DNA from 2 places in the Paraburkholderia sp. CNPSo 3076 genome. Region 1 is predicted to be linked to the other one. Evidence: riboswitches for the same ligand, from Rfam matches in the RefSeq annotation. Region 1 holds a riboswitch; the other holds the start of a gene.
The links. Region 1 has a riboswitch for ZMP and ZTP ahead of glyA (serine hydroxymethyltransferase). Riboswitches for the same ligand answer to the same signal wherever they lie in the genome.

Region 1 (10,727 bases):
TGTTCGCAATGGCCAGCAGCGCCTCGGGGGCGCGCGGATGCTGCGGGTATTTGTTGACGACGTTCTGCCACGTCGCGGTCGACCCCTTGTAGTCCTTCAGCGCATAGAGCGCGTTGCCGAGCCAGTACTGCGCGGTCGGCTGGTAAGGACTCTGCGGGAACTTCGCGATGAAGCTACGGAACGATGCCGCCGCGTTCTTGAAGTCGCCGTTGCGGAACTGCTGCGAAGCGGCGTTGAACGCGTCCATCTCACCCGGCTGAACCGTGCCTTGCATGCCGTCTACGGTCTCCTGCTGCGGCTCGAACTTCTTGAGTCGCGTGTCGAGATCCGTGTAGTAGTCCTTCTGTTGCTTCTGCAGGGTCGCCAACTGGTTCGCCATATCCTCGTTCTGTCCGCGCAACGTCGCGACCTGCTGGTTGAGCTGGTCGAGGTGGTTGGACTGGTCAAGGATCGTGCGTTGAGCGGCGGACAGCTGGCTGGACAGGCTGTCCGTTTTCGCGCGCAGGTCGAGAATCGCCTGGCGCGCCTGATCGTCATCGAAGATACCCGCGTGGGCCGGCAGCGCCGCGAAGGCGACGCCAGCCACGCAGGCGGCTGCGGCTGCGCGCAGCGGGGAGAAACGGTGCGACATACGCCCCTTCATGCAATGCTCAATTACTGTTGATACACGAGGTCAGCACGGCGGTTCTGTGCCCACGATGCTTCGTCGTGGCCCGTTGCGACCGGCTTTTCCTTACCGAGGCTGACGGCTTCCATTTGCGAATCAGGCACGCCCATCAGCGAGAGGGCGCGACGGACCGCTTCGGCACGCTTTTGACCCAGCGCCAGGTTGTATTCGCTCGTGCCGCGCTCGTCGGTGTTGCCCTGGATCAGGACGTGACGTTCCGGGTGCGTCTTGAGGTACTGTGCGTGAGCTTGCAGCAGCGACTGGTAGTCGTCCTTGACGGCGTAGCTGTCGAAATCGAAGTACACGCTGCGCTTGGCGAGCGGGCTGTTCGGGTTGTTCAGCTCATCGACGTTCACCTGGGCGACCGCGTTCGGGTTCGGCTGGGTGTTCATCGCGCCGGCGTTCGGGTTCGTTTCCTTGACACCCGACTTGCACGCTGCCAGCGCACCGATCATCAAAACGGCCAAGGCCAGGCGTACTTTCTTCGACATCATTTTTGCTCTCCTGAAGTGTTATTGCATAAAAGGACCCCAGGACGGCTCGCGTACGCTGCCGCCCTGAACGGACAGGATTTGCCGCGTACGACCGTCGGTCGATACAGCAGCCAGCACGCCACGGCCGTTCACCTGTGTGGCGTAAAGAATGTACTGACCGTTCGCCGCGAAGCTGGGCGATTCGTCATGTGTCGTGTCAGTGAGCGCCGTGGCGACACCGGACTGCAGATCTTGAATGTACAGCTTAAATCCGCCGCCCGTGCGTGAGATGTACGCCAGTTGCTTGCCGTCCGGGCTGACCTTCGGGCTCGTATTGTAGTTGCCGGTGAACGTCACACGCTGTGCCGTTCCGGTGCTTTCGCCCTGGGCCGGCATCTTGTAAATCTGAGGCTGGCCGCCGCGGTCGCTCGTGAAATAAATCCAGCGTCCGTCAGGAGAGTAGTTGGGTTCGGTGTCGATCGTCGTGCCTTGCGTGAGGCGGTGCAGGCCGGAGCCGTCGGCATTGACGGCGAAGATCTGCGTGTTGCCCGTGCGCGACAGTGCTACTGCGAGCGTGCGGCTGTCGGGAGACCAGGCCGGTGCCGAATTGTTGCCCTTCTGGTCCGAAATGATCACGCGGCGACCCGTAGGCAGGTCATGCACGTAGACGATCGGCTTCTTCTTTTCGAAAGATACGTAAGCGACCTTGGTGCCGTCGGGCGACCAGGCCGGCGAGATGATCGGCTCGGGGCTCGAGAGCGCGATGTGCGCGTCTTGTCCATCGGAGTCCGAAACCTGCAGCTGGAAGCGGCCGCCCGTCTTGATCACGTACGAAAGACGCGTGGCGAACACACCGCGATCGCCGAGCAGCTTCTGATAGATGTAGTCCGCAACCTTGTGCGCGCTCATGCGCAGGCCGCTTGCCGGGCTCGTGAGCACGAGGCCGCCGAGGCTTTCGCCCTTCACGGTGTCGTAGAGCTTGAAGCGTACTTCGTACTGGCCGTTGGCGAGCTTGTTCACGCTGCCCGCAACGAACGCATTGGCGCCCTTGGCCTTCCAGCTGCCGAGGTCGACGGAGTCGTTTTCCGAGATCGGTGCGTTGCCGGCGTCGATATTGGTGAATTTCCCGCTGCGTTGCAGGTCGGCGCGCACGATGGCCGCGACCTGCTCGGGCGAATTCGCTTCACCGGCAAAGTTAGCCGTGGCGATGGGGAACTGGGTGGAGCCCACGCCGGTGACGAGGACGTTGAGTTGTGCGTTCGCCACTCCGCCCGCCGTGATCAGGCAGGACGCGACGAGGGTTCGCAGGCCAAGCTTCGTCATCAATGTCATGCTGTGATATTTCCTGAAAAAAGCAATTTTGTCATAACGCGCAACAGCAGACTGACCCGAAAACGTTCGAATCGTTCCTTTTTAGCCACTGTTGCGCGGCGGCTTTCCTCAACCTTTCTGCGCCTTGCGCTCGCCATTAACCTGCCGGGCGCAAGGTGATCAAAAAGTTCGGCGGCGCCTTGCCATTCGTATCGAGCGGCATCGGATCCGATCGTTGGACGGCTCGTAGCGCGGCGTCGTCCCACGACGAGTTGCCGCTGCTACGCTGTATCTGCGCCGAAAGCAGAGTGCCCGTCGGCGAGCAGCGCACCGCTACAACTGTCTCCAGTCCTGACGTCTCGCCGGACCAGATGATGTTCGGCCGCACGCGCCGCTGCACTTTCTCCGCATAGCCCGGCGACGTCGCGTTGCCGCCCGAGCCGCTACCCGTGCCGCTCTTTGCAAGACCGTTGCCGCTCGTGCCTTCGCCGCCGCCCATCGAGCCTTGCATCTGCGCGATGCGGGCGCGGCGTTCCGAGTCGAGCTTCTTCGCCTGGGCGTCAGCCTGCGCCTTCGCCTTGGCGGCCTTCTCGGCGTCGGCCTTCTTCTGCGCGTCGAGCTTCGCCTGCTTCTGCTGCTCTTCTTCCTGCTGCTGCTTCTTGAGCGCGTCCTGCTGCTGTTGCTGCTGCTTTTGCTTTTCTGCCGCGGCTTGCTGCTGTTGCTGCTGCTGCTTGAGCTTTTCCGCCTTCTGCTGAGCCGCAAGCTGTGCAGCCTGCTGGGCCACGAGTTGCTGACGCTTCGCTTCGGCTTCCTGCTGGGCTTTCAGACGCTGCTGCTCGGCCAGTTGCGCTTCGCGCTGCGCTTCCTGCTGCTTACGCTTTTGCTGTTGCAGCGCAATGTCGGCTTCCTCGGTTTGCGGCGGCGGCGGGGCAGGGGCGACGGGCGCGGGCGGCGGCAGCGGCTTCGGTGTCGACAGGTCCGGCACCTCAGTCCACAGTTCCGCTTCTTCACCCGCCGGCGTGCTGTTCTGCCAGTGGATGCCGTGATAGAGGAACAGACCGAGCAGCACGTGCATGAGCACCGCGAGGGCGATAGCACGTCCCGTGCCACGCTCGCGCGGAGGCTGCAGCGGATACGAATCGTTCTTGCGGATCATTGCGATTTGACGAGCAGTCCGACACGTTTGACGCCATGCGACTTCAGGTCGGACATCACGTTCATCACCGTCTCGTATTTGACGGACTTGTCGGCGGCGATCACGACGGGCTGGTCGGGATGGCTCTGCTCGCGATCGGCGACGAAGCCGTTGAGATCGGCGCGCGTCATGGTTTCCTGCTGCGTGGCGCCGGAGTCATCCTTGTAGCGTACGCTCAGATTGCCGTCGGGGCGAATATTGACCACGACGGGCGGCACCTGCTGCTGCTGCGACGCGCCGCCGACGGTCGGCAGATTGACGATGGACGGCGCCACGAGCGGCGCGGTCACCATGAAGATTACGAGCAACACCAGCATCACGTCGATGTACGGCACGACGTTGATGTCGGCCATCGCACGGCGCGAGCGGCTGCCTCGCATGCTCGAACGGTTTGAGCCTCCCATCTTCGACTCCTTGCCTCGTGAAGATTAGTGGGCCTGACGCTGCAGGATGTTCGAAAACTCTTCGATGAAGGTTTCGAAGCGGATCGCCAGACGGTCGATGTCGTGCGCGTAGCTGTTGTACGCGACCACCGCCGGAATGGCGGCGAACAGACCGATCGCGGTCGCCGTCAGCGCTTCGGCGATGCCGGGCGCGACGTTCGCGAGCGTGGCCTGCTGCACGTTCGCGAGACCGCGGAACGCGTTCATGATCCCCCAGACCGTACCGAAAAGACCGATGTACGGGCTCACCGAGCCGACCGAAGCGAGGAACGAGAGGTTCGCCTCGAGCGCATCCATTTCGCGCTGGAAGGCGGCGCGCATCGCGCGGCGGGCGCCGTCGAGCACGAGGCTCGGATCGTTCAGGCGCTTCTCTTTCGCCTTCAGGAATTCGCGCATGCCCGACTCAAAGATACGCTCGAGCGCGCCGATCGTGTGGCGGTTGTTGGCTGCGCTCTGGTAGAGCGCCTGCAGGTCGCCGCCTGACCAGAAGTCGCGTTCGAAGCGCTCTGTCTGGGACCGCGCCCGGCGGATCGCAAACCACTTGCGGAAGATAAAAGTCCAGGAAATCAGCGACATGAGCAGAAGAAGCCCCATCACCGCCTGTGCCAGTATGCTCGCATTAAGAACGAGAGAAATGATCGACAGATCTTGTGTAGTGTTCATATAGGTTCGTTGTGACGTCCCGAAAGGGGCGAGCGGCTGCAAGACAACGCGAGGCTTCCTGTAGGCGGTTGGGAAGCTTTCGCGCCGTCGCGGCCGAACCCTGCTTGGTCCTGCATTGACCGGCGCGAGTTCACTGGCGTCGTATCAACGGTAACTACTGCACTGCCGTTGACACGGCGTACAGGTCTTTCTGTGGTCCACGTTGCAAGGCTTCATGAACGGGGGCCGGAATCGCTGCGGGGCGCATGGTCGTGCTGTCGACGCAGGCGACACGAATGGTGCCCGTGGCGAGCAGCGTGTTCTCGCGCCACGCTTCCTGCATGAAGTCGACCGAGGCGCGGCCCAGCTTCTCGACACGGCTTAGGGTAGTGACGACATCGTCGAGGCGCGCGGGCGAACGGTAGTCGAGCGCGGTACTGCGCACGACGAAGAGCACGCCCGTTTCCTCGGCGAGCCGACGCTGATCGACGCCGCACGCGCGCAGCCATTCGGTGCGCGCGCGTTCGAAGAACTTCAGGTAATTCGCGTAAAACACGATGCCACCGGCGTCGGTGTCCTCGTAGTAGACGCGCACCGGCCACGTAAAGCCGCGCCCGGCCGGTGACGACACCGCGTCCGGCTTGCTGGTGGAATTTTCCATGCCGCGCATTCTACCGGAACGCGAGGCCCCTACGTCTTTCGTACGACTGACGTAAGTATTAAATTTGTAAGGTAATTTTAGCCGCGGTGGACGCTGGTGCCGGCGAATGTCTGGGCAACGGGCATCAGTTCGATCGTGTTGATGTTGACGTGCGCGGGGCGCGTGGCGATCCAGTAGATCGAGTCGGCGATGTCCTCGGCCGTGAGCGGCTGCACGTCCTTGTAGACATTGGCCGCCTTGCTGTCGTCGCCGCGAAAGCGCACGTTCGAGAACTCGGTGCCGCCGCACAGACCGGGCTCGATGTCGGTCACGCGCAGTGCCGTGCCTGCGAGGTCGGCACGCAGGTTCAGGCTGAACTGACGCACGAACGCCTTGGTCGCGCCGTAGACGTTGCCGCCCGCGTACGGCCAGCGGCCTGCCACCGAACCGAGATTGAAGATGTGGCCGCGGTTGCGCTCGACCATGCCGGGCAAAAACGCGTGAGTCACCTGCACGAGGCCCGTGCAGTTGGTGTCGATCATGGTTTCCCATTCGTCGAGGTCCGCCCTTTGTGCCGGCTCCACGCCGAGCGCGAGGCCGGCGTTGTTGACCAGCACATCGATGCCTGCGAACCCGGACGGCAGCGCGCCGGGCGCGGCTTCCACCGCCGCGCGGTCGCGCACGTCGAGCTCGAAGGGCAGGAGGGCGTCGCCGAGTTCGGCGGCGAGGGCGTCGAGGCGGTCCTTGCGGCGAGCGGTGGCGACGACGCGATGGCCGCCCTTCACGAAGGCGCGGGCGATGGCGGCGCCGAATCCTGCGGACGCGCCGGTGACGAAAACGATCATGGTGGCTCTCTGGTCGGTAGAAGGCGAGAAAAGGGAAGAGCCTACTTGCAATGCCGCATTGCGGCAAGAAAGGGACAGTACACGCGCGGGCCGCATGGCCGGAGGCGCCGCCCGGCGCGCCACAGGCCGCGGGGCGCCCGAGCGCACTGGGGGCGGGCGGTTGCCTATTCCCCGCCGTTCCAATACACTAACGCGCTCAATCCCTGCGTGACTGGCGATAGGGTTCCGGATTGGCGGCATTGGCGGTAGCAATGCGTTCGTTATTGGGGACCCAAGGTGGAACGACCCACCGTGAAGCGCAGGGTGCCGTTTTGCCGTTCGCCTGGGCAGCCTGATTTCGCGCGCTTTCGTTAGCGCTGCCGTGGCTGTCCTGCCTCGCGTGTGCGGCGCCTCCTTCCGCCACGTCATGGCTGGCCTCTTCGCCAGCAGCGCCGCGTACCCGCTACGCGTTCCGCGCGAGACCCGGTCAACCTGAACACACTTAACGGAATCCGTATGTTTGACAGAGCCGAAAGCACCATCGCCAACGTCGATCCCGAACTCTTCAAGGCGATCGAACTCGAGAACCGCCGCCAGGAAGAGCACATCGAGCTCATCGCGTCGGAAAACTACACGTCGCCCGCAGTCATGGCCGCGCAGGGTTCGCAGCTCACCAACAAGTACGCCGAAGGCTACCCCGGTAAGCGCTATTACGGCGGCTGCGAAAACGTGGATATCGTTGAGCAGCTCGCGATCGACCGCGTGAAGCAGCTGTTCGGCGCCGAAGCCGCGAACGTTCAGCCGAACTCGGGCTCGCAGGCCAACCAGGGCGTGTTCTTCGCCGTGCTCAAGCCGGGCGACACCATCATGGGCATGAGCCTCGCCGAAGGCGGCCACCTCACGCACGGCATGGCGCTGAACATGAGCGGCAAGTGGTTCAACGTCGTGAGTTATGGCCTCGACGCCAAGGAAGACATCGACTACGAAGCGCTCGAAAAGCGCGCACACGAGACCAAGCCGAAGCTGATCATCGCCGGTGCGTCGGCATTCGCGCTGCGTATCGACTTCGAGCGCATCGCCAAGGTTGCCAAGGCGGTCGGCGCATACTTCATGGTCGACATGGCGCACTACGCGGGCCTCATCGCCGCGGGCGTCTACCCGAACCCGGTGCCGCACGCCGATTTCGTCACCACGACCACGCACAAGAGCCTGCGCGGCCCGCGCGGCGGCGTGATCCTGATGAAGGCGGAGTTCGAGAAGCAGATCAACTCGGCCATCTTCCCGGGCATCCAGGGCGGTCCGCTCATGCACGTCATTGCCGGCAAGGCCGTGGCGTTCAAGGAAGCGCTCTCGCCGGAATTCAAGACCTACCAGCAGCAAGTGGTCGACAACGCGCGCGTGCTGGCGGAGACGCTGGTCAAGCGCGGTCTGCGCATCGTTTCGGGCCGCACGGAAAGCCACGTGATGCTGGTGGACCTGCGCGCCAAGAACATCACTGGCAAGGCGGCGGAAGCCGTGCTCGGCACCGCGCACATCACGGTCAACAAGAACGCGATCCCGAACGATCCGGAAAAGCCGTTCGTGACGAGCGGTATCCGTCTCGGTTCGCCGGCCATGACGACGCGCGGCTTTGGCGTGAAGGAAGCCGAGCAGGTGGGCAACCTGATTGCCGATGTGCTCGACAATCCGGAAGACGCCGCGACGATCGAGCGCGTGAAGGCGCAGGTCGCCGAGCTGACGAAGCGTTTCCCGGTTTACCGCTAAGCCACGCGATAATCCATGCGCTGCCCTTTTTGCCGGCACGAAGACACGCAGGTCGTCGACTCGCGTGTGTCCGAAGACGGCGCCGCGATCCGGCGCCGCCGCCGCTGCCCGGCCTGCGACAAGCGTTTCACGACGTACGAGCGGGTCGAGCTGGCGATGCCTTCGATCGTCAAGAAGGATGGCAGCCGCACGGAATTCGACCGCCGCAAGATCATGGCGAGCATGCAACTGGCGCTGCGCAAGCGCCCGGTTGCGGCCGATGCGATCGACGCGGCGGTTGCCCGTATCGAGTATCAACTGCTCGGCAGCGGCGAGCGCGAAGTGCGCAGCGAGCGCCTTGGCGAGCTCGTCATGGGCGAATTGCGCGAACTCGACAAGGTCGCGTTCGTACGGTTTGCTTCGGTGTACCGACGCTTCGAGGACGTCTCCGAATTCGAAGACGTGATCGAGGAATTCCGCCGCGCGGGTGCTGCCAACAACCCCGCGAAAAAGCGCTGAGCGCATTCGCATTTTTCTTCCCCCTGCCAGGCCGCTGTCGTAACGCTTGCATTCTCGCGAGCCGACGTTGCGCGCACCAGCTAGCCGTTCGGCTAATTGTTTCGTTTCGCTTTCGTCCGTAGATTGATGGCAATCCGCTCGAACTAAGGATTGCTCATGAAGTCCGGAGGATTCACGCTCATTGAGACGATGGTCGTCATCGTCCTGCTGGCGATTTGCGCAACGGTTTCCACGCCCGTTTTCATCGCATGGCGCGTGCGCGATCAGGTCGACGCGCGCGCCAACGCCATGCTCGGCACGCTCGCCTACGCACGCAACGAGGCAATCCGGCGCAAGTCGCGCGTCACCGTTTGCCGCGTCGACGCCGCGCGCCATTGCCTCGAGGCCGCCAAAGCGTGTCCGTCCGGTATTGCCGACTGGTCCTGCGGCTGGGCCGTCATGATCGAGCGCGCCGGAGCCTCTATCCCGTTGCGCACCCAGCCGGCGCTCGACACGATTTCCGTGGCGTCGGGGCTCACTGCCATCACGTTTTCGCCGCCGGCGGGGCAGGCCATCGGCAGCTTGCGCAACTTCGAGATTGCCCCGCGGGCCACGTCGGCGGCACAACGCGGCGCGGGCTGGCGTCGCTGCATACGCATCGCGCAGGGGGGCCGGGCACGCATCAGCGACGGCGCATGCACGGGGGCGTCATGAGCCGGGTGAGCGTGCGCGGGTCGACGCTGCTTGAAGTCGCCATTGCGCTCGGCGTCATGGCGATGTGCGGGCTCGGCCTGATGAGCACCCAGCTCGGGCTGGTCCGGTACGCGCAACTGGCGGCGGCGCTCGAGCGCGCGGCGTTTGCCGCTGACGCCATGGCCGAAGCGGCGCGCGCGGTAGGTGTAACGCCCGCTGCGACCAATCGATGGCAGGCGCTGACGGCGAGCATCGTGCCCGAAGGGCGGCTGACCACGTCGAGCGTGGGCGGCGACGCATCGGTCGCGTCCGTGAGTTGGGCGGCGACACCGCTCGGCGCAGCGTCGGGATCGACGACTGTTTCGCGGGTTGCGCCGTGTCTCGATGCCACGGCGCCCGCCGGGCGCGCCTGCGTCGCCCTCGCGTTTCTGCGATGAACAAGCGGCTCGCCCACGTGCGCCAGCAGGACGGCCACACGCTGCTCGAACTAACGATTGCCGTGGCGTTGGGCCTCGTGGTGACGCTTGGCGCGCTCTCGGCTTATCGCACGCAGCGCCAGGCCTATGCGCACGCGAACGACGCCGCGCGCATCCACGAGGCCGGCATGAACTCGTTGATGCTGATCGGCGAGCAGATCCAGATGGCCGGCTTTGTTGCCGCGGACGCACGCTCGACGCTTGCCGGCCCGGCGATCTTCGGCTGCGCGGCGGGGCGCCCGATCGGCACCGATGGGGCGCTTACCTGCGAGCCGCTGCCGAGCCGGTCGGACGGGTTGGCCGTGCGCTATCAAGGCGACGGCGTATCGACGTGGGCCGCCACAAACGGCCAGGCTACCGACTGCCTCGGGCAGGGGGTGGGCGTGGGAAGCGTGGAAATCGTGAACCGCTATCACGCCAAGGGGAGGGAGGGGACCAGCGAGAGTGAGCTTTACTGCGCGGGCTCCGGCAAGCCCGGCAAGCCCGGCACGCCGCAGCCGCTCGTCGAGGGCGTCGAGCGTTTGCGCCTGCGCTACTGGACGGCGGGCGCGGCACAGGCGGTCGAGGCTTCGGCGCTCGCGCGCGATCAGTGGGCGTCGGTCGTGGCGGTCGATCTGTGCGTGCTGGTGCGCGGGGCGGCCTTTGCGCGGCGCATGCGCTACGTCGATTGCGATGGTGTGCAGGCCTTCGGCGCGGATGGGCGAGCGCGACAGGCGTTCTGGCGGCACATCGTGCTGCGTAACGTTCTGCCGGCAGCGTCATGAGAACGAGCCCGCGCGGGGAGCGTCGCACACGCGCCGCGCGTCGCGGCGTGGCGCTCCCAGTCGTGCTGCTTGTTGTCGCGATGATGCTCGTGACCTCGGCGGCGTGGTTCGAGGCAGCGCTGCTCGCGCGGCGCAACGCAGATGCCGTCGCCGATCATCTGCAGTCCTTCCATGCCGCCGACGCCGCGCTCGTGTTGTGCTCGCGTGCGCTGACGAATGGCTCGCTGGCCGCGCCTGTGGCGGCCACGCAGCCCGGCGAGCCGCAAGCCTGGCGGCGGCAGGACAGCTTCGAGCGGCAGGCGGTCGCGCCCGTTGCCGCGTGGCCGGGGTCGGTGCGCTTGCCGCAATGCATCGTCGA
Region 2 (10,727 bases), on a different contig from region 1:
GAAACGCGCGCGTGAAATTCGCGGCATCGGTGAAGCCGTGCGCGGCGGCAATGTCGGCAATCGATATACCGCGTCGCGCCGGGTCGGCGAGCATCTCACGGCAGCGCCGCAAGCGGCGCTCGCGCACATAAGTCGCGAAACCGCCCTCCTGCTCGAAAAGGCGGTACAGCGTGGCACGCGACATGCCGAATGCTCGCGCTACGAATTCCGCGTTCAGTTGTGGGTCGCTCAGGCGCTTCTCCACATAGCGGCAGATCGATACGAATCCGCATTGCTGAACGGCCGGCATGTGCTCCGGGCTCACGCTCGCGTTGAGCGCGCTGGCCGCGAGCTGAAGCGTTGCGGGCATGACGGCCTGGGCGTGGGTGAGCGTCATCTGCGGGGCGTGCCGGTAAAGCGCGCCCAGATGCTCACGCAGCAGCGCGACCGTCGGATCGGCGCCGCTTATCACGCGCATGCTCTGCTGGTCGGGCGCCGTCAGCAGAGGGGCGAGCAAGCGCCGCGGCACCGCCAGATTGAGGAATTCGCTTTGTGTGGTTTCGGTCGCGAGCGGTTGGGCCGCGTCCACGATGAACATGTCGCCCGGTTGCGTACACGCTTCCGGCCCCCCGTCGCGCGCCCGGCAATGGCCGCCTAGATAGAACTGCAGAACATATTGGTCGTGGCCGTCGCGCCCGATCTTCGCGTTCGAGCGGTCGTAGCGCTGCGCGCCCGTGCGTATCGAGCCCAGCACCACGTCGCCGAACAGGTAGCCGCTCACGCTGGTGCGGAATCCCGCGTCGCGCGATTCGGCGGTCTGCGTGTCGAAGATGACGCTCACCGCCTCGCGCCACGCGGAAAACTGCTGGTCGCGAGACAAGACGCTGGTATCGAACGCGGAATGAGGCAGGGAATTGGGCGTTGGGCTCATAGGCCACCTTGGTATGCGAAATGACTACGTGATGGATATCCTCCACTCGACTACTGCGCTATCGGTTGCGCGCGCAAATTCTTTAGGGTGCGCGCATCAAGGAATATTGGCTACGGGGAATGCGCCTTGCTACGCGCAGGACGGGTGCCCCGTTTCATGCGCCGAAAGGGTTGCAATGCACAACGCCCGCCGCCGTCTTCGACGAAGAGGAGGAAGGTTCGATGAGCCCGCTTCATTCCATCGGCTGCCCATGCTGCGGCGGCCTGTTACAGGGTGCGTTCACGCGTCGCCAGTTCCTCGCGGCAACCGCAGCGCTCGCGGCCGCGCCGGCTTTCGGCCAGACGCAGACGGTTCCGTCCATCGCTTACGATTCCATTCCCAATCCGGTGCAGCTGCCGCTGGATAGGTATTTCGGCGAATGCTCCGGCGTCGCGGTGAATTCGCACGGACATATTTTCGTGCTCTCGCGCGGCAATACCACGGGGCCGGCTTACGGCGCCGCCGCCGCGCAATTGCTCGAATTTTCGGCCGATGGACGTTTCGCCAGAGAGATCGGCCATAACCTCTACGCGTGGTCGTTTGCCCACACCGTGAAGATCGACCGCCAGGACAACATCTGGGTGACGGACAAGGGCTCGGACATGGTGATCAAGTTCACGCCGGAAGGCCGCGTGGCGATGGTGTTTGGCCGCAGGCAGGAAGCGTCCGACGAAGAGACGGCGCCGCTCAAGCATCCGAACCCGCCCTTGCCGGCCGAGCCCGGACGCTTTCGCCAGGTCACCGACGTCGCCTGGGACGCCGCCGGCAACACCTACATCAGCGACGGCTATATCAACTCGCGCGTGGCGAAGGTGGACAAGGACGGCAACTGGCTCAAGTCATGGGGCGATCGCGGCACGGGGCCCGGACAGTTCCATACGCCGCACAGCATTGCAGTCGATGCGCAGGACCGCATTTATGTCGCAGACCGAAGCAACCGGCGTATTCAGGTCTTCGATACGAATGGCAAGTTCCTGCGGCAATTCACGATCGACGTTCCCGTGCCGACCGGCGCGCGGCCCGCCATCGGCAACGTGCCGGACGAAGCGACGATCGCCGCGGGCACGCTCGCGCCGGGCTCGCCGTGGGCGATCTGCATCTCGCCCGGGCCCGATCAGGTGCTGTACAGCTCCGACGCTTACCCGGGGCGCATCTACAAGTTGAGTCTCGACGGCGAGTTACTCGGCGTATTGGGCGAATCAGGCAAGCAGTTGAAGCAGTTCGGCTGGATCCACGAAATGGCGTGTCCCGCGAAAAACGTGCTGTTCGTCGCCGAACTGCTGAACTGGCGCGTGCAGAAGCTGGTGCTGCACGCCTAGCACGACGGCGCGCTCACGCACTCAAGCGCGCACCACCGTCACGCCGGCCGCCTCGATCGGCTCGATCAGCTTCGCATCCGTCGAACGCTCGACGACGATGGTCTGCGCCATGCCGATCGGACCGATGCAGTACGGCGACGCCGCGTTGAGCTTCGCGGCCGACGCCAATACGACCGTTTCGGCCGCGCGCGAGGCCAGTGCGCGCTTTACATAGGATTCCTCGAAATCCCCGGTGCTGAGCCCGGCTTGTACGTGCACGCCCGTCACGCCCATGAAGTACACGTCCGCATGGATGTGCGCGATCGCCTCCACGGCTGCCGCGCCCACCGTGACCACCGAATGCTTGTAGAGCTTCCCGCCGATCAGCACGACCTCGATGGCGGGATGCTCCGCGAGCGCCACCGCGACGCCGGGGCTATGCGTGACGATGGTCGCCTGCAGATTGGGCGGCAGGCACTCGACCAGGAGCGCCGAAGTCGTCCCGCCATCGACGATCGCCACCTGCCCCGGCGCGATCATGTCCGCGGCCTTTTGCGCAATGCGCCGCTTGGCCGCCACCTCCATGCCGCGCCGCTCGGCAATGGGCGCCACCGCCGGCGAAGCCGGCAGCGCGCCGCCGTGCACGCGCTGCAACAGGCCTTCGGCCGCCAGTTCGCGCAGGTCGCGCCGCACCGTGTCCTCGGAAACGCCGAATTGCGCGCTCAGTTCGCCGGCGAGCACCTGGCCGTCGCGCTTGAGCGCCGCGAGTATCGCTTTCTTTCGTTGATCTGTGAGCATGAGAATGGCACGAACCGGTTTGCACGAATTTTCTTGATTTTGCACGAAACTGCACGATACCATGAATGTCGAATGCCGACCAAGGGGAACGAGATGACTGCAACGAAAGAGCGCGTGCGAATGATCGAAACCACCGTGCTGTCCGACGACTGGTATGTGCTACGCAAGGTGACCTTCGACTTCCTGCGCAGCAATGGCGCGTGGCAGCGCCAGAGCCGCGAAACCTACGATCGCGGCAACGGCGCGACCATCCTGCTGCACGACCCGCGCAGCGGCAACGTCGTGCTCACGCGGCAATTTCGCATGCCGACGTTCGTCAACGGACATGACGGCATGATGATCGAGGCCCCGGGCGGCCTGCTCGACGACGCCGCGCCCGACGAGCGCATTCGCGCCGAAGTCGAGGAAGAAACGGGCTACCGCGTGCGCAACCTGCGCAAGGTGTTCGAGGCGTACATGAGCCCCGGCTCCGTGACCGAGAAGCTGTATTTCTACCTGGGCGAATACGACCCCGCCGAGCGGCCCGGCGCGGGCGGCGGAGTCGAGGAGGAAGGCGAGGATCTGGAAGTGGTCGAAGTGCCGCTTGGCGAGGCGCTAAGGATGATCGAGCGCGGCGAGATCGTGGACGGCAAGACGATTATGCTATTGCAGCACGCCGCACTCCGTCGGCTCTCCGAAGGACACGCAAAGTGAAACCACAACTGATCCTGATCGCTGGTCCGTACCGGGGCGGCACCGATGGTGATGCTGTGCGTATCGCCGAAAATCTGCGTCGGCTGGAACGTGCTGCGCTCGCGGTTTACGAGCGCGGCCACATGCCGATGATCGGCGAATGGGTATCGCTGCCGCTCGCTCGCGCCGCCGGCTCTGAACGTATTGGCGACGAAATCAGCGAGCATTTTCTCTACCCCGCAGCGCGCAGACTCATAGAACGGTGCGACGCTGTTTTGCGCATTCCAGGCGAATCGAAGGGGGCCGATGGCGACGTGGAATTGGCCCGCAGCCTCGGCAGACCCGTTTATCGCAGGATCGACGAGTTGCCTGACGTCATATTCGGGGAATCTGTTGCTGATGAATCGCGCGGCGTGCCGCGATAATCGCCGCTTATCGCGGCAATGCTGCACACCCCGCGAACCCACCATCACCTGCAAACCGCGGCAACGCAGGAAGCGTACGACCGGTGGCCGCGACCGGACTGCCACGCCCGTCGGCTCTCCAGTAGCGGCGCCCGTTGTGTCGGACTGAATCGGCGGCGATTCCCGAGGGTGCGGTAAGTTTTGGCATCTACGTGACTGGCGAGAACGGATGGAGCACCATCGGGGAGCGTAGACGTAGTGCCGCCGTTCGCCTGGGCATCGTGATCGTCCGTACTGGAGACCTCCAATGATCAACGCCCACAGCTCCGTTTTATGCCTGCCTTCTCCGCCGTGTGAACCGCGCTCACCGGCTCTCCCGACCTTTGGTCCGCTTCGAGGTGGCTCGAGCGACCGCTTGGGGGTCGGCTACGGCTCATTGCATCGGACATGCTGTCGCACAGGACCGGTCCTTCGACATTGCCGCGCAGATCGTCGACAATCCCTTTCACCGGACTCGTGGATGGGAGGTAAGTGAATCGATTTAGACGCGATGTGCCGCTGCCACCGCAAATGCAGGGTCGCTGGAAAGGTGCAGATGATCCGCCTTCAGAGCTAGTTGTGGATGGAGGTGCGATTACTTGTTTCGGGGCGGTTGTGAACTATGACCACAAGGCCATAGTCGAGGAAGACGGAGCTTTGACCGTTAGCCTTGGCGTCGACGATGATTTGCGTATAGACGACTTTCAGCGGGAGAAAATCACTGGCCTCGTCACGACACCCGAAGGCCGATTCCTTCTCTATAACGTGAGTTTTGGGCTCGAATTTGTGCGTCCGGCTCCTTGATTGACAAACGTCCTCGTCCGATCACTCCGGTACGCAGACGGACTGCCGCATCGGGCACCGGACGGCCAATTTGTGCCGTTGGCCAATCAATGGGACGGGGCCTTCAGGCGGCCGTTGCGCTCCAATAGCTGCGGTCGAACACTGTGCGTATAGCCCCCCAGGCGAACGCCTCGCCGGTAACGAAGCGTAACAACAGCCAAATCCAGCGCAACCGGCATTGCGGCTTGTGCACCAAGACGGCAGCCGCCGACTACGAACGACTACGTCCCACCGGGCGCGACCGGTACGGGCGATCTTGCCGCCTCATGACCGGGCAGTGAACGAATGTCCACGCACCACGACCTACTGGCTTGCCTGCAAGCGCCGGTACTCCGCCTGTTTCATTTCGACGTAATGCTTCCGGTCGATTTCGTGCAGTTGCCGTGGATATTGCTCGCTGGCGCTGAACCAGTTGTTCAGGCGTTGCTCCAGCCGCGTGTCGGGCAGGCTGACCGGTTCGCCGATAAAGGCATCGATAGCCAGGTAGTAACGCATGGTATTGCGTTCGACGAGGCCGCGCACCCCATCGGCGTATTTCGGCTCTGGCGCGGACGGACCCGCGATATTGGTGAATCCGACCTTGCCGCGACCGAAAGTTGCCAGATAGCCCTTCATGGCGAGCCTCCCGAATACGCCGTAGCTGTATGCATAGGTCAAGTGCAGGAACGTGCGACCACTTCCGAGGGACACCGCTTCCAGAACGATCTGATAATCGCGGGTGTCCAGCGGTCCGCTCCCGGCGTGGAGCTTTATCCGGAAATATCCCGGGCCGGTCGTCGCCGGATCGTATTCGAATTGCAGGCGATAAGTGGAAGCGAGCTTCTCTTCGGGCACCTGATCCTCGCTGATGTTGACGGTCAGCGTGTCTCCGCTGCTGCTCGCGGAGACATGGCAGTACTTCACGTTGGGATGCAGGATCAATACGTTGCACCAGTTCTTTGGGCCGTGCGACGGATCATTGAGGATGCGACTGACAGTCGCGAACGGGTAATCCATCACCGCGTAGATTTCGCCTGCGACCGTGGATGAGGACTCGCGGGAATCGAGGTACAGCCTCCGATGAAACGCATTTTGGTCGAGTTGCGGTTTCAGGCTCTCGTAGGTGGCGCGCAAGCTGGTCGCATTATCGACCGGTTCAGCCGCCCGCCCGAGAGTTAACGGGTAGCATACGGCGAGAACGAGGATGCACACCGTCCCGCGTAGCCGCTCGGTGACTGAGCATCGGTGAGACCGACTAATCTCCGGTTCGGGAAGACGGGGCATAAGAATCCTGATGCGTTCGGTGGCTCCCATCCACGAGTGCCTGTCCTCCCCGGTATGCGCATGAATCATGCCTTCCCGGCGGTTGATAAAGACTCTTATTCACTCCGGTACTCCGACATGCATCACCCGTTCCTTGCGGTTCGCTTCCGTGCAGGACGCCTGGAGACTTTGCCGATGCAATGGTTTCAGGAAGCCATGGGCGAAATTGCGACAACCACGCAGAAAACGTGATGGATCGTGGATCGAGTGGCGGCCCCATACAGATCGAGATCGCCTGCGCAAAATATTGGGTTGCAGTGGTGCACTTTCAATCAAAACGAACTTGTGGGCGCGGTGCATGGGTAGCTCCTTGCACATCGCCAACGTCAGCTCAGCAGAATCTTCATCGAACTAGTGCTCTCGGCCATCTACGGCAGCTCAACCAAAGTCGGAAAGGGACAATCGAGCGTCAGCAGTACGCTGTGACGTGACACACACACAGTCGATGCCGCGAGCGCTACCGAACCAACCCGATCGCCGTTCGCTGCCGCGTGGGGACGCCTGTCGGCCACTTGAAACAAGCCTACACTCATCCATGCTCCGCGCTACCTGAATGCCGGCCGCCACATCAGTTCGACGGGCGCGGGGGACATGTTTGTTCCTCATGGCGCCGCTCATTCGCGGCAAAGGAGAAACCATGGAAAAGATCCCAAAAGCCACGGCCTTGTTCGTCGCAGGCTTCGGCCCGATTGTCATTGAAGCCCAGGCAAGCCGCGAACTCTACAGTCGGGCCTTCGGTATTCCCTTCAAGGAAGAGAAAGGTGGCTACCTCCATACGGAGAGTCTGCAAGGCGCAAACACTTTCGCCTTGTGGCCGCTCTCCCAGGCCGCTCAGTCGTGCTTCGGCACGGATTCGTGGCCTCGTGACGTACCGATCCCGCAAGCCTGGATTGAGTTTGATGTCGACAACGTCGAAGCGGCTACGGCAGAACTTGAGTCACGAGGGTATCGGATGCTGGTCAGCAACCGGAATGAGCCGTGGGGCCAGACCGTCAGTCGCTTCATCGGGCCAGAAGGATTACTGGTAGGAATCACCTTTACGCCATCAATGCGGCAAGAGAAATGATGGCGGTCGCTGTGGCAGTCCCGCGTGCGACTGGTTTGGCCGCCGAGAAGCACTCGCTTCCCCCAGGTGAATGGCTGATGAAGTGCTGAGAACAGGCCTCGCCGTCCTTGCGGACCTGGTGGCTGCAACGGGTCGAACTCTGCCGACCGCGTCCTGGTTCGGCCATGCCGGACCAATGGTCCCCCTACTCGTGCCCGCGTTGGGTCGTGTTGAACCCAAAGGGGCTACCAGGGATAGAATCCCGAACCCACCAGACCAGGAACTCCATCGATCGTCACGGCCTTCACGTAGGTCCATTTCTGCGTTGGCTGGGTCTGCCCAGGTTTCGGGGACATGTAGTCGACCCATCCCGATCCACTGGTCTTGGCCGTCTGAATCATGGCGTCGTGAAACAACTTGCCATTGACATCTTTCTGACCGCTGACCTTCGTCCCCTCGCGCGCTGGGATGCCCGTATTCAACAAGACATTCGACTCAAGGTCGTATACGAACACATATGTGTCACCGTGCAACCACTCCGAGTCCTTTACTCTGAACTCGGAAAAAGCTGCCTTACCTTGACTGTCGATCAACGCGGCGGCTTTGTTGACTAGCGCTTCGACTTGTCTCGCCTGCTCGGATGGGGGAGGAGACGACTGTGCAAATGATGCGGTGCCGGGCAAGCCCGAAAAAAGCAAGAGACCGAGCAAGAACGCTTTCATCTTCATGACATCACCTCCAGCGGTGGGCATTGTGGCCGTGTGCGCGCTTCCAGAACTGACGCTGGGAATTTCTGGCTAGCCTGATTGATAGCCAGGAAAGCCGCAATACCATGAAAGCGCGCGCCGCCCGGCATACGGGCTACCTGATCGAGCGGTACTAAAACAAATCATTTCCGGTGCGGCCCATCATGCTCCAATATTGGTGCAAAGGCTTGGGCACGGGATCAAAGGGTCATCACTGCGGGGGACGGCGATGTTCGAGCGATACGAGCGACTGGCGAAGCAACTCGGTGTGGACCATCCGGTGCTGCTCGCACCGATGGATCTGGTGGCAGACGGCAAGCTCGCGGCGGCCGTGACGAAGGCGGGCGGATTCGGCCTCATCGGCGGAGGCTACGGCGACGAGGCGTGGTTGCGCAAGCAGTTCGCCGCCGCTTGCGGCGCGCGGGTCGGCGTGGGTTTCATCACATGGAGCCTGTCGCGGCGGCCGCACCTGCTCGACGTCGCCATCGAGCATGCACCGGCCGCGATCATGTTTTCGTTCGGCGACGCGAGCGCGCACATCGGGACGACGAAGCTTGCCGGCATTCTCACCATCTGCCAGGTTCAAACGGCGGCGATGGCCCGCGAGGCTGTCAATTGCGGCGCCGATATCGTCGTCGCGCAAGGCGCCGAAGGCGGCGGTCATGGTATCGCTTGCAGCACGATCTCGCTCGTTCCGGCAGTCGTCGACGCCGTCGGCGATCGCGTGCCCGTGGTGGCGGCCGGCGGAATCGCGGATGGCCGCGGCTTCGCAGCGGCCATCGCGCTTGGCGCGTCCGGCATCCTGATGGGCACGCGCTTCTACGCGAGCGAAGAAGCGAGCGGTGACGACGAAGCGAAGCGGCGCATCGTCGAATGCAAGGGCGGCGAGGAAACCGTGCGCGGCATCCTGTTCGACATGGCGCGCAACAACGTCTGGCCAGCACCGTACACGGGGCGCGTGTTGCGCAACGCGTTTTCGGAGAAGTGGGCCGGACGCGAGCGCGAGCTGTTGCAGCAGTTGCACGTCGAGCATCCGCGCTATATGGAGGCGCGCGCCACAAGGCAGTACGACCTGGCGGCCGTGATCGCCGGCGAGTCGGCGGCGTTGATCCGCGAGGTACTGCCGGCCGGGACGATCGTCGCAAATGTCGTCAGGGAAATGGATGCGATTTTCGGGTATTCGTCGTACAAAGCGCGGCGAGCATCAACTGCCTCAACTTAATCGCTGCCGGTGTGTCGCCTTCGGCCAGTATGCGTCATTCGCGCGCCAACGTGCTGACATTCAGACGTCGGTTCTGCCCAGCAAGTTGCCATACGAGGCTTCGCCGCTTTCATCGTCTTTTCAGTTCATGTCTGTCGCGAATAACAACGACGTATTGTCCGTCGCGGCCCGAACGACCATCAGCCCACGGCGCCCCAGCAACGGTCGCCCCCGCTTACGCACACCCCTGCTGACTCCGATACCGGACGCAGGGCCGCACCATCCCGCCGTCCATGGCAGTTCCAGACTGCAATGGAATCGGTGGAGTTCATCATGAAGTTCTATCTCGACAACACCTGAAGAAAGATACCCTCAGCTTAGGGGTTACCACCATTGGAAGGTCAAGCGTCTCGACTGCGACGAACGGTTCGTGGCCCTGTTTATTCGATTGCCGAGGTCGGTGGTGCCCTGGTCCAGATGACGCGATCCATGAGCTAGTATGGGCAGGTAAAACGGAGGATCGAAGACAGCATCGGCCTCGTGCAGCCATCAGCTGCCCGCTTTGCCCTGCTGTTCAGCCACTTGCATCGCCGCGTTCCGACGGAGGTCGACATGAACGAACAATCCGTGCTCGGTATCATCCATGCGCAGGAACTACTGATGGTGTCCCTCATCCGCATACTTCCGCCCGACGAACGGCGCAAAGTTTCCGACGAGTTCCACGGCCAGGTCGAGCTGGCCGAAGCGCCGCATCTGAGCGACGGCCATAACCGCGAGATGACCGAAGCGTTCAGGGCGCATATCCGCAAGCTGTCTATCTTGCTGGCGTCGTTGAGTTGATCAGGCCGAACCTCGCGCCGCCGGCTGCCTGAAACATCCACCGAACCAGCTGAGGTACCGCCGTGAAATGCAACACGCTATCTCTGCTGCTCGCCCTTGCCGCATGTTCGCAAATACCTGACGCAAGAAGCCCGGCGCCTTCAACGAGCGCGTCGACTGCTGCGGCAGCGAGCGCGCTACCGGCGATCGAGCCTGGGATCCTCAGTCAGTATCACTGGCAACTCAGCGACGCATTTGACAGCAAAGGCATGCGCATCGATGCGTTGTTTGTCAGTGCAGAAAAGCCAGTGCAACTGGAATTCAGCGCCGACCGGTTAAACGTAGTCAATAGCTGCAACAATATGGGAGCCAGCTACAGCGTCAAGAAAGGAAGGCTGCAGATTGGCCAGATGGTGAGCACCATGATGGCCTGCCCTGACGCCGCCCGCGCCGCCCTCGACGACGCTATTGCCCAGCGCCTGCATGGAAGTCTCGGCGTGAGCCTGCTGGCCCGTGGCAACACCCCGCGCATGCAACTGGCGGCCGACAGCGGCGACACACTAACTTTTACGGGTGTGCCCACTGCTCAGACGCGTTTCGGCGGCCCCGGT

Region 2: it holds a riboswitch for ZMP and ZTP, as region 1 does, so the genes downstream of both, M3A49_RS38140 (hypothetical protein) here and glyA (serine hydroxymethyltransferase) in region 1, are expected to answer to the same signal.

The regions. Positions count from the first base shown of each region.
Region 1 covers NZ_JAPMAL010000019.1:235,657-246,383, reverse strand. Annotated here, with positions in the region: gene ybgF (tol-pal system protein YbgF) at 1-631, opposite strand, end outside; gene pal (peptidoglycan-associated lipoprotein Pal) at 655-1,161, opposite strand; gene tolB (Tol-Pal system beta propeller repeat protein TolB) at 1,180-2,472, opposite strand; gene tolA (cell envelope integrity protein TolA) at 2,609-3,607, opposite strand; gene tolR (protein TolR) at 3,604-4,050, opposite strand; gene tolQ (protein TolQ) at 4,075-4,752, opposite strand; gene ybgC (tol-pal system-associated acyl-CoA thioesterase) at 4,907-5,401, opposite strand; gene ydfG (bifunctional NADP-dependent 3-hydroxy acid dehydrogenase/3-hydroxypropionate dehydrogenase YdfG) at 5,470-6,216, opposite strand; ZMP/ZTP riboswitch at 6,414-6,551, shown strand; gene glyA (serine hydroxymethyltransferase) at 6,712-7,959, shown strand; gene nrdR (transcriptional regulator NrdR) at 7,975-8,457, shown strand; gene M3A49_RS23210 (GspH/FimT family pseudopilin) at 8,614-9,150, shown strand; gene M3A49_RS23205 (hypothetical protein) at 9,147-9,566, shown strand; gene M3A49_RS23200 (PilW family protein) at 9,563-10,369, shown strand; gene M3A49_RS23195 (pilus assembly PilX family protein) at 10,366-10,727, shown strand, end outside.
Region 2 covers NZ_JAPMAL010000050.1:27,290-38,016, forward strand. Annotated here, with positions in the region: gene M3A49_RS38115 (helix-turn-helix domain-containing protein) at 1-859, opposite strand, end outside; gene M3A49_RS38120 (peptidyl-alpha-hydroxyglycine alpha-amidating lyase family protein) at 1,132-2,268, shown strand; gene M3A49_RS38125 (DeoR/GlpR family DNA-binding transcription regulator) at 2,290-3,108, opposite strand; gene M3A49_RS38130 (NUDIX domain-containing protein) at 3,139-3,738, shown strand; gene M3A49_RS38135 (DUF4406 domain-containing protein) at 3,735-4,142, shown strand; ZMP/ZTP riboswitch at 4,324-4,406, shown strand; gene M3A49_RS38140 (hypothetical protein) at 4,653-4,964, shown strand; gene M3A49_RS38145 (hypothetical protein) at 5,307-6,266, opposite strand; gene M3A49_RS38150 (hypothetical protein) at 6,366-6,605, opposite strand; gene M3A49_RS38155 (VOC family protein) at 6,943-7,371, shown strand; gene M3A49_RS38160 (cache domain-containing protein) at 7,596-8,078, opposite strand; gene M3A49_RS38165 (NAD(P)H-dependent flavin oxidoreductase) at 8,326-9,318, shown strand; gene M3A49_RS38170 (hypothetical protein) at 9,910-10,137, shown strand; gene M3A49_RS38175 (DUF4377 domain-containing protein) at 10,200-10,727, shown strand, end outside.